4 regions of the Nocardia brasiliensis ATCC 700358 genome follow, and region 3 is predicted to be linked to each of the others. Evidence: riboswitches for the same ligand, from Rfam matches in the RefSeq annotation. Region 3 holds a riboswitch; each other region holds the start of a gene.

Region 1 (2,195 bases), 3.2 Mb from region 3:
CGTTGCGGCCGTAGATCACCTGCACCTGATAGAACAGTTCGGCGATCGCCATCACCGACACGATCGAGGTGCCCTTGAACAGGCTGATCACCTCGTTGGTCGCGTTCGGCAGGATAGACCGCATCGCCTGCGGGACCACGATTGTGCGGAACTGTCGCACCCGCGGAATACCCAACGCCGCAGCGGCTTCCAGTTGACCAGCGTCCACCGAGATGATGCCCGCCCGGATGATCTCGGCCGAATACGCGGCCTGATGCAGCGCGAGCCCGATCACCGCCGCGGTGAAACCGCTGATCACGCCGTTCACCTCGAACGTGAAGAACGCGGGGCCGAACGGGATCCCGACCGAGAGCGTGTGGTAGAGGTAGGCGATGTTGAACCAGAACAGCAGCTGCACGATCAGCGGAATCGAGCGGAACGCCCAGATGTAGCACCACGAGATCACCCGCAGCACCGGATTGTTCGACAGGCGCGCGATGGCCAGCGCGGTGCCGAGCAGGAAGCCGAGCGCGGTACCCCACGCGGTGAGCTCCAACGTCACCCGCAGCGCCGACAGCACCGATTTCGCGGTGATGTACTTCGCGAACGTCGGCCAATCCCAGCCGGGGTTGGTCACCAGGCCGTGCACGAACTGGGCGAGCAGGATCAACGCGATCGCGCTGATCACCCACCGCCACGGATGCCAGGGTTTGGCCACCGTCGGGGCGGCTGTCTGCGACAGGGATTCGTGTTCGGCGCGTGGTGCTTTCGCGTCCACGGTGGTTTCGCCGGTCAGAGCTTCGGGGGCGGTGGACGCACTCATGACGCCACCCCGCCGAGGTTCGGCGGCGTCTCGACGGCCATGGCAGCTGGTCGCTCGCTGCGCTCACTCATGGTCGGGGTCCTTCGGAAGAACGAACGTGACCGCGCCGCGTCGGGCGCCGGTCGCATCACCCGGCCAGCGACGGGTGCACACTCTGGCTGCGGGTCAGCCCCGACAGCTCTGGGCGGTCACCTTGCACTGATCGATATGCCGGCGACCCCACCGGGTACTGCGGACAGCAGAGCTGATCACTTCGGTTCCTCCATCGGTCCCGGCGGAAGCACCCGCACCCGGTGAACCGGGGGGTTGCTGCGACGTCGACGAGCCAGGTCTCTCGGTCGCTCTGGATGGTTGACGCCGATCCGGACATCGGGCGATGCCAGGGTCGAGCCGAATTATCATGCCCAGCACGCAAACCCCGACACAAGGAAACCGATCACCGTGAGCGTAGACCTTGCCGCCCCTGCCCACCCCCCGCTATAACCAATAGCCGAACATGCGCTGAGCGTGGCGGGGGCGCGGTGGAGCGGGCCGCGGGACGGGGAGTGCGCACGACACGCCAGAAGGTAGCGATGTCGTATTTCTCGTGGTGCCGACGTTTGCCGGAGTACCGTTCATCTCCCGGTCGTGTCGACGATGAGAAGAGGTCCCTGTGGCCGCAGCACACCGCCTCACCATGCTCACCGCGGCCGCGGCCTGTGCCCTGACCCTTGCCGCGACCGCCCCAGCCGCCGCCACCCCTGACCCCGCCGCGTCCCCTGCTGCCGCGCCGCAGGCTTCGGTTGCGCCTGTTCCGCCCGGGGGTCGGGCCGGTCAGTCCGGGACGACGGCGTCGGATCTGTTCGGGACTTATCAGGCTGCGGTGGATGGGTTGCGGGCGTTCGGGATGCAGCCGTTTCTGTATCCGACGGCGGCGGCGTTCTGCTCGGAAGGGACGACGCTGGGGTTGGCGCCGGCGGTGGCGGGGGCCGTGCCCGGGCCGTGGCCGAAGACGGCGATCACGTTGCCCGGGATCGACATGTCCGCCGTCAAGGCGGGGCAGACCATGTTCACCTTCATGCCGTATGGGCTCGGTCGCGACAGCGTGGACACCGGCGGGATGCGGGTCGCCTGGATGAACGTGACCACCGGGCGCGGGGGCATGGCGTCGATGGGTTCGCTTTCGGATGTCTTCCGCGCGATGGTGCCCCCGGAGGTTCCGCCCGCCCTACGCCCCCTCGCCGAACGCGCCGTCCAAGACTTCTTCGCCGCCGCACTCCCGGTCGGCGGCATCCGCGCGGTCCCGGTCGACACCGGCTCCGGCACCGTCCTGGCCGCTGTCTTCGGCACGGTCGAAAACGGCACCGACACCTGCCTCTTCCTCCCCACCGTAGGCATCACCGAAGTCCCCTGA
Region 2 (2,195 bases), 4.6 Mb from region 3:
TGCACGCGGGCCTTGAGCGCGAACGCGGGCGCGCCGAGATCGGCGAACACCGCGCCGTGGTAGCTCGGGTCCGGGGTGGTGAAACCGGGGTAGCGGGACTGTCCCTGCGCGTCGGTCACCGTCCAGTCGAAGGTGCCGCCGTCGACGATAACGCCCGCAATAGCCGAGCCGTGTCCGCCGAGGTACTTGGTCGCCGAGTGCACCACGATGTCGGCGCCGTGCGCCAGCGGCTGGATCAAATACGGCGTGGCCACCGTGTTGTCCACGATCAACGGCAGCCCGGCCGCGTGCGCGACGGCGGCGATGCCGGGGATGTCGAAAATGGCGCTGCTCGGGTTGGCGATGGTCTCGCCGTAGCACGCCTTGGTGTTCGGCCGGATCGCGGCGCGCCACTGTTCGAGGTCGTCCGGGTCGTCGACGAAGGACACCTCGATGCCGAGTTTGGGCAGCGTGTAGTGGAAGAGGTTGTAGGTGCCGCCGTACAGGTGCGGGCTGGACACGATGTGGTCGCCGGCCGCGGCCAGGTTCAGGATCGCGTAGGTCTCCGCGGCCTGCCCGGAGGCCAGCAGCAGTGCGGCGACGCCGCCCTCCAGCGCGGCGACGCGCTGCTCGACCACGTCCTGCGTGGGGTTCATGATCCGGGTGTAGATATTGCCCGGCTCGGCGAGGCCGAACAGCGCGGCGGCGTGATCGGTATCGCGGAAGGCGTACGAGGTGGTCTGGTAGATCGGCAGGGCCCGGGCGCCGGTACCGGCGTCGGGCGTTTGGCCCGCGTGCACCTGCTTGGTCTCGAAGGACCACTGACTCGGATCGACCTCGGACACGGTGGGGTCAGTCATGTCGGTTTTGCTCCAAAGAAAAGGTTGCTCGCCAGAACTGCTGGGTTATCGGGGCGCAGGCGCAGAACAACAACACATTTCGGGAACCTCCTGGAAGCGCGCTTGCTCTCGACCGTCGAGAGCCGGGTCATCACCCGGAGCACCCCACCGCTGCTGGAGGGTTGCCGACCAGCGAGCCGGGGCTTGGCGCTGGTACTCATGACCTGACCGCGATCATAACCGGCGCGGCCGCGGCCGCCGCAACCTCACCCCGCGGCGGCGCTACCGGTACCGCAGCACAAGCGCAGGAACTCGTCGAATGTCGTGGTAAAGGCCGTGCGCGCGGCCTGGGCCGCGCCCTCGAGATCATCGTCGTCGAAGACTGCCTCCTGACATTCCATGCCGACGTGCCCGATCAGCTGCCAGGTGCCGAGGATGAGCCGTACCGGCAGTGCGTCGGGCGTGGTGTCGAGCCGCTCGGCGAGCACGCTCGCGATCGCGGCGTTCTTGCTCTCGGCGTGGTCGATGCTGCGGGTGCTGACCGCCGCGCTGCTGCGCATGATCCGCCGCATCTGCTGGAACTGGCGGAAGGTCACCGGGTCGGTGCTGTCGTTCGTCGACGCGCTGTCGACGACCCGCAGGAACGCTTCGCGCAACGCGTGCAGTTCGTTCCCGGTGTGCGGCAGTTCGCGCAGGGTGTGCGCGACCGCCGCGCCGAAGTCGACCACCGGCCCGAGGACGATGTCTTCCTTGCTCTCGAAGTACCGGTTGATGGTGCGCGGCGAGATATCGGCCGCGTGGGCGATCTGTTCGATCGTGGTCGCGTCGAATCCCTGTGCGTCGCACAGATTCAGGCCGACTTCGATGATGCGCAACCGCGTCTGCTGCTTCTTCCGCTCGCGCAGGCCGGGGTGGGGTTGCGGCGTGGGGGCCGCGGCGTTCGCACTCGTCGGCGTCGGTGACTCGAGCATGCATCCATGCTATCGCAATCGGGTCGGATCGTGTCATTAACAGACAACTGTCGTGTTACGACATTTTTCTCTTGACGCCAAATGTCGCGCAATGCCAGGATGGCAACACTTCGATATGAGGGAGAAGACAGTGACCGACACTGCGACAGCGGTAGCAGTTCCAGAAAAACAAGGCAGTTCCGCGCGCTGGTTCGCCCTCGGCGTCATCGCGTTGGCCCAGCTCATGGTGGTGCTCGACGCCACCATCGTGACGATCTCGCTGCCCTTCGCGCAGCAGGACCTCGGCATCAGCGACGGCAACAAACAGTGGATGCTCACGGCGTACACGCTGATCTTCGGCGGCCTGCTGCTGCTCGGCGGGCGGCTGGCCGACTACCTCGGCCGACGGCGGATCTTCATCGTCGGT
Region 3 (2,195 bases):
TGCGCTGGACACGCGGGTTCGCATAGGAGGTCCGGTCTGCGTGCGTATCGGCTGTGGAAGCATACTATACGAACGTATTAGAGCACGAGCTGTAATTATATGTTGCTGTCGGACGTACGTATGAGAGCCATCGGTAGTGTCCCACGTCTGGAACGGCCGCAGGCGTTACGGTGCACTTGGGACGAGTCCGCTTCGAGTGGAACGAGAGGGGTCGAGATGGTCGAAAGCCGCACTGCCGTCGACGGCACGGACCGGCGCAGCCAGCTGCTGGACCGGTTGGCCGACGCGATCGCCGAGGGCGGTATCGAAGGCGTCAGCATCCGCGATCTCGCCGCGCGCGCGAACGTCTCGATCGGCACGGTGCAGTACCACTTCTCGACGAAGACCGAACTGCTCCTCTCCGCGTGGCATCACGTGCGCGCCCAGGCCGCCGAACGGTTCCGGCAGTCCGGCGTCGCCGACCTCGCCCCCGCCGATCAGCTGCTCGGCCTCACCGAACTGCTGCTCAGCCCCACCCCCGACGACCGCCTCACCCGGGTGTGGTTGGCGCTCGTCGCCCGCGCCACCCACGACCGCGAGATCGCCGCCCTGCACCGCACCCAGTGGCGCGAAACCGAAGAGCTGCTGGCCACCGTCCTCGCCCGCGTCAACCCCGCCCGCGCCGCCGAATCCTCCGACGCCGCAGCCGAACTCCTCGCCCTCCTCGACGGCCTGGCCATCGCCACCATCACCGAACCCACCCGCATCTCCCCAGAACGAGCCCGCCGCATAGCCCGCACCTGGACCCACACCTGGACCGCCGCATCAGGCTGAACCGCCGTTGGTGGGCGCTGGCCGGACGGCGACTACTCGCCGGTGGAGCGGGCGATCCGGGCGGGCCTGAATACCTGACCGGAGGGCTCCTTCGGGATCTTGAAACTCAGCGCGATTCTAAAGCGTGACAACGGTTCTGCCGTGGCGGATTCTTGAGCCAGGTCAAGAGTGCCAGCGTCAAGTCCCCGGCTAGCTGGCCGGCAACCCTCCATCCGCGGCGGGGTGCCCCGGGTCAAGACCAGGCCGAGCCGCTCACCGCGGCCCGGGCAAGCGCGGGCTCCGTCGAGAACTGGGGCCCTCTCGAGAACTGGGGGTCGAACCATGTCTACTGACCGAACTCTCTTCTCCTGCCTGGGCCTGTGCCCGGTCCATAGAGCGACAACCAGAGGGGAACGACATGACTACGGCCACGCCATCTCTCGGAGAACGCGTGTTGGACACCACCAGGCAGGGATTCGACCGTGCGTCCCTGACCGCACTGTTGAACGGAGACGTGCACGCCGTCCGGCTGTCGGGGTTCGTCCGGCCGGACGCGCTCGAACATCTGCGAAAGGCGTTCGTGGGCAGGCAGGACCACGGTCCGCTCGCCACCGACCCGCAGTTCCGCCGGATCGGTCACGCCTTCTCGGAGACCAGCACCGACAGCGGCCGGGCGCAGTACTTCGAGCACGCCCGGGACAATATCGAGCGCCTGCGCGAGATCGCCGCGCCGTATTCGTATCCCGCGGACGATCTTCGGCTGCTGCTCGACGAGATCTGGCCGTCCGGTGCGAGTCTGCTGCGCCAGGACGGGCAGGCTTTCTTCGCCGGTGTCGCGCGTTATCAACTCGCGGGGGTCGATCTCGAGCCGCATACCGACAACGTGAGCCGAAACCTGCCGGCGGACTTCGCGGTTCGGATCACGCGCCAGCTGTCGGTGAACGTCTATCTGGACGTGCCGGATCAGGGCGGGGAACTGGAGATCTGGGACGACTACCCGGACGAGCACGAGTACCGGGATCGTTCCGGCGACCGGGTGTACGGCATCAATCGGGCGCAGGTCGGCGAGCCCGCGCTGGTCATCACACCGCGGGTCGGCGACGCGATCTTCATCGATCCGCGCCGGGTGCACGCGGTCGCGCCGTCACAGGATCGCCCGCGCATCACCATCGGTTTGTTCATCGGTGTGAGCGATCCGGCTGCCGCGCTGAAGGTTTGGAGCTGACGATGACCACCACCACGCTGCTCTCCGCGTCGCACAAGGCCGCCTACGATCTGCGCTCCGACGGCATCACCACCGACGGCCGCTCCACGGTGCTGCTGGTCAGCGTCGGTGCGGACTATCACGAGGGTGAAAAGCTCGCGGCGACAATAGATCTGATCAACAGGTCGAACTTCGGCCG
Region 4 (2,195 bases), 4.1 Mb from region 3:
GCTGGGTTACCAGTGGGCAAACACCACGGTGACCAGTTGTCCACGGTACTCGGGGTTGTCGACGTTTGTTGTTCACCGGCGTGGTTGCCGGGTGCCGCGGGCCGGGCGGAGTCGTTGCAGGTCGAGGCGATTTCCAGTGGACACGCCGAAGCAACCGCTGGTGGGCGGGCTGTCCGGCGGGTTCGCTGGCCGATCGCTACGGCCGGGTGGTCACAGCGATGTGATTCCGCTCATCGGCTTGGTGATCTTGCAGCTCAGAGCGTTTCGGGGCGCTCGGGATCAGGCCGCGGAGGCCGCCGTGCCGATTCCGAGGGTCGCCAGGATTGCCGCGCTGGCCTGTTCGAGACGCTCCCGGATCTTCGGCCGGCGCAGCAGCGCGACCGCGCGGGAGGCGACCAGGGCCAGTAGCACCATCTCTACCGCGGCGATCGAGGATTCGACGGCGCCGAGCGCCAAGGTGTTGGCGAAGGTGACCTCGGTGAGGAACTGGGGGAGCACGGCGAGATAGAACAGGCCCACTTTCGGGTTGAACATGCACGAGACCAGACCCGCGGTGAACGCCGAGCGAACCGACGCGCGGGCGCCCGCCGCGGCCTGCGCCGCGTCGTCGCCGTGCAGGCCGGCCCGGCGCGCCCGGCGCTGTTCCAGCAGCGCGCGAATTCCCAAGTACACCAAGTAGATTCCGCCGACCACCTTGAGTATGCGATACGCGGTCGCGGACTGTTCCAGCAGCGCCGCGACGCCCGCCGCGACCACCACCGCCCACACGATGCCGCCCACTGCCGAGCCGATCGCGGCGGCGATCCCCGGTCGCGCGTCCACGATCGAGAAGCGCAGCACCAGGAACGAATCCGGGCCCGGGGTGATCGAGAGCAGGACGCATACGCCGATGAAGCTCAGCAGCAGGGAAAGCGACATTTCCTGAATCTGGTCCTCGGTCGGCGTCCGCGCAAGGTGTTTTCGGCGGTGTGGGCGCGTGTTGACAGGGCGGGGCGGTGTCTGTCAATCTCGGGACAGGTCATGAGTACCAGCGTTCAGCCCCGGCTTGCTGGTCGGCAACCCTCCTCCGCGGTGGGGTGCTCCGGGTGACGACCGGGCCGTCGCCCGACCGGGTGCGGCAAGCGCGGACTCGATGAATCTTCCAGATCATGGGTCCCAGAGCCGACGGGATTTTCGTGATGACTGCTGTTGTGGACCAGACCTGTGCCGCCCTCGCCCGGGTTTCCGGTGACGACCTGCGGGTGCCGCTCGTCCAGGGCGGAACCACCACCTACGCCAACTTCGACTACGCGGCGAGCGCACCCGCGTTGGCCCAGGTCACCGACCGCGTGCAGCAGCTGCTGCCGTTCTACGCGAGCGTGCACCGCGGCGCCGGCTACGCCTCGCGCATCTCCACCGAGTGCTACGAGGCCGCGCGCGGCTCGGTGACCCGCTACCTGGACGCCGCCGACGACCAGGTCGTGGTGTTCACCCGCAACACCACCGACTCGCTGAACCTGCTCGCGTCCTGCGTGCCCGGCGACACCGTGGTGCTCGACATCGAACATCACGCCAACCTGCTGCCCTGGACCCGGCACGGACGCCGGGTGGTGCAGGCCGCGGCGACCGTCGAGGAGACCATCGGCCGGTTGGTCGCGGAGCTGTGCAGCAAGCCCGCCGCGCTGCTCGCGGTGACCGGCGCGTCCAACGTGACCGGCGAGGTGCTGCCGCTCGAGCGCCTCGCCACCGTGGCACACCAGTGCGGCGCCCGCATCCTCGTCGACGCCGCCCAGCTGGCTCCGCATCGTCGAATCAGCCTGCGCGACACCGGGATCGACTACGTCGCCTTTTCCGGGCACAAGCTGTACGCGCCGTTCGGGGCGGGCGTGCTCGTCGGTCGCCGGGACTGGCTCGACCGGGCCGAGCCGTACCTGGCCGGTGGTGGTGCGGTCCGCGAGGTCAGCACCACCGGTGTCGAGTGGGCGGCCGCGCCGCAGCGGCACGAGGGCGGTTCGCCCAACGTGCTCGGCGCCGCCGCGCTCGCCGCCGCCTGTGACGCGCTCTGTGAGATCGACGCCGAAACCCTTGCCGCGCACGAACACCGACTCGCCGATCGGCTGCGCGAGGGCCTCGCCGCGATTGCGGGCGTGCGCCTGCTGCGCATCTGGCACGACAGCCCCGACACCGTCGGCATCGTCGCCTTCACCCTGGACGGA

The links. A riboswitch is a leader RNA that binds a small molecule or an ion and turns the genes downstream of it on or off. The one in region 3 is predicted to bind S-adenosylmethionine.
Region 1: linked by a shared signal. The riboswitch ahead of O3I_RS11810 (amino acid ABC transporter permease) and the one ahead of O3I_RS25595 (2OG-Fe(II) oxygenase) in region 3 are both predicted to bind S-adenosylmethionine.
Region 2: linked by a shared signal. The riboswitch ahead of O3I_RS05265 (bifunctional o-acetylhomoserine/o-acetylserine sulfhydrylase) and the one ahead of O3I_RS25595 (2OG-Fe(II) oxygenase) in region 3 are both predicted to bind S-adenosylmethionine.
Region 4: linked by a shared signal. The riboswitch ahead of O3I_RS02115 (aminotransferase class V-fold PLP-dependent enzyme) and the one ahead of O3I_RS25595 (2OG-Fe(II) oxygenase) in region 3 are both predicted to bind S-adenosylmethionine.

Annotation. Positions count from the first base shown of each region.
Region 1 is NC_018681.1:2,635,905-2,638,099, forward strand. It holds gene O3I_RS11810 (amino acid ABC transporter permease) at 1-802, opposite strand, end outside; SAM riboswitch class I at 1,062-1,156, opposite strand; gene O3I_RS11815 (hypothetical protein) at 1,455-2,195, shown strand.
Region 2 is NC_018681.1:1,215,548-1,217,742, forward strand. It holds gene O3I_RS05265 (bifunctional o-acetylhomoserine/o-acetylserine sulfhydrylase) at 1-839, opposite strand, end outside; SAM riboswitch class IV at 933-1,043, opposite strand; gene O3I_RS05270 (TetR family transcriptional regulator) at 1,085-1,789, opposite strand; gene O3I_RS05275 (MFS transporter) at 1,905-2,195, shown strand, end outside.
Region 3 is NC_018681.1:5,826,331-5,828,525, reverse strand. It holds gene O3I_RS25600 (TetR/AcrR family transcriptional regulator) at 217-813, shown strand; SAM riboswitch class IV at 974-1,092, shown strand; gene O3I_RS25595 (2OG-Fe(II) oxygenase) at 1,244-2,017, shown strand; gene O3I_RS25590 (tRNA-dependent cyclodipeptide synthase) at 2,020-2,195, shown strand, end outside.
Region 4 is NC_018681.1:473,150-475,344, forward strand. It holds gene O3I_RS02110 (LysE family translocator) at 280-918, opposite strand; SAM riboswitch class IV at 1,017-1,130, shown strand; gene O3I_RS02115 (aminotransferase class V-fold PLP-dependent enzyme) at 1,179-2,195, shown strand, end outside.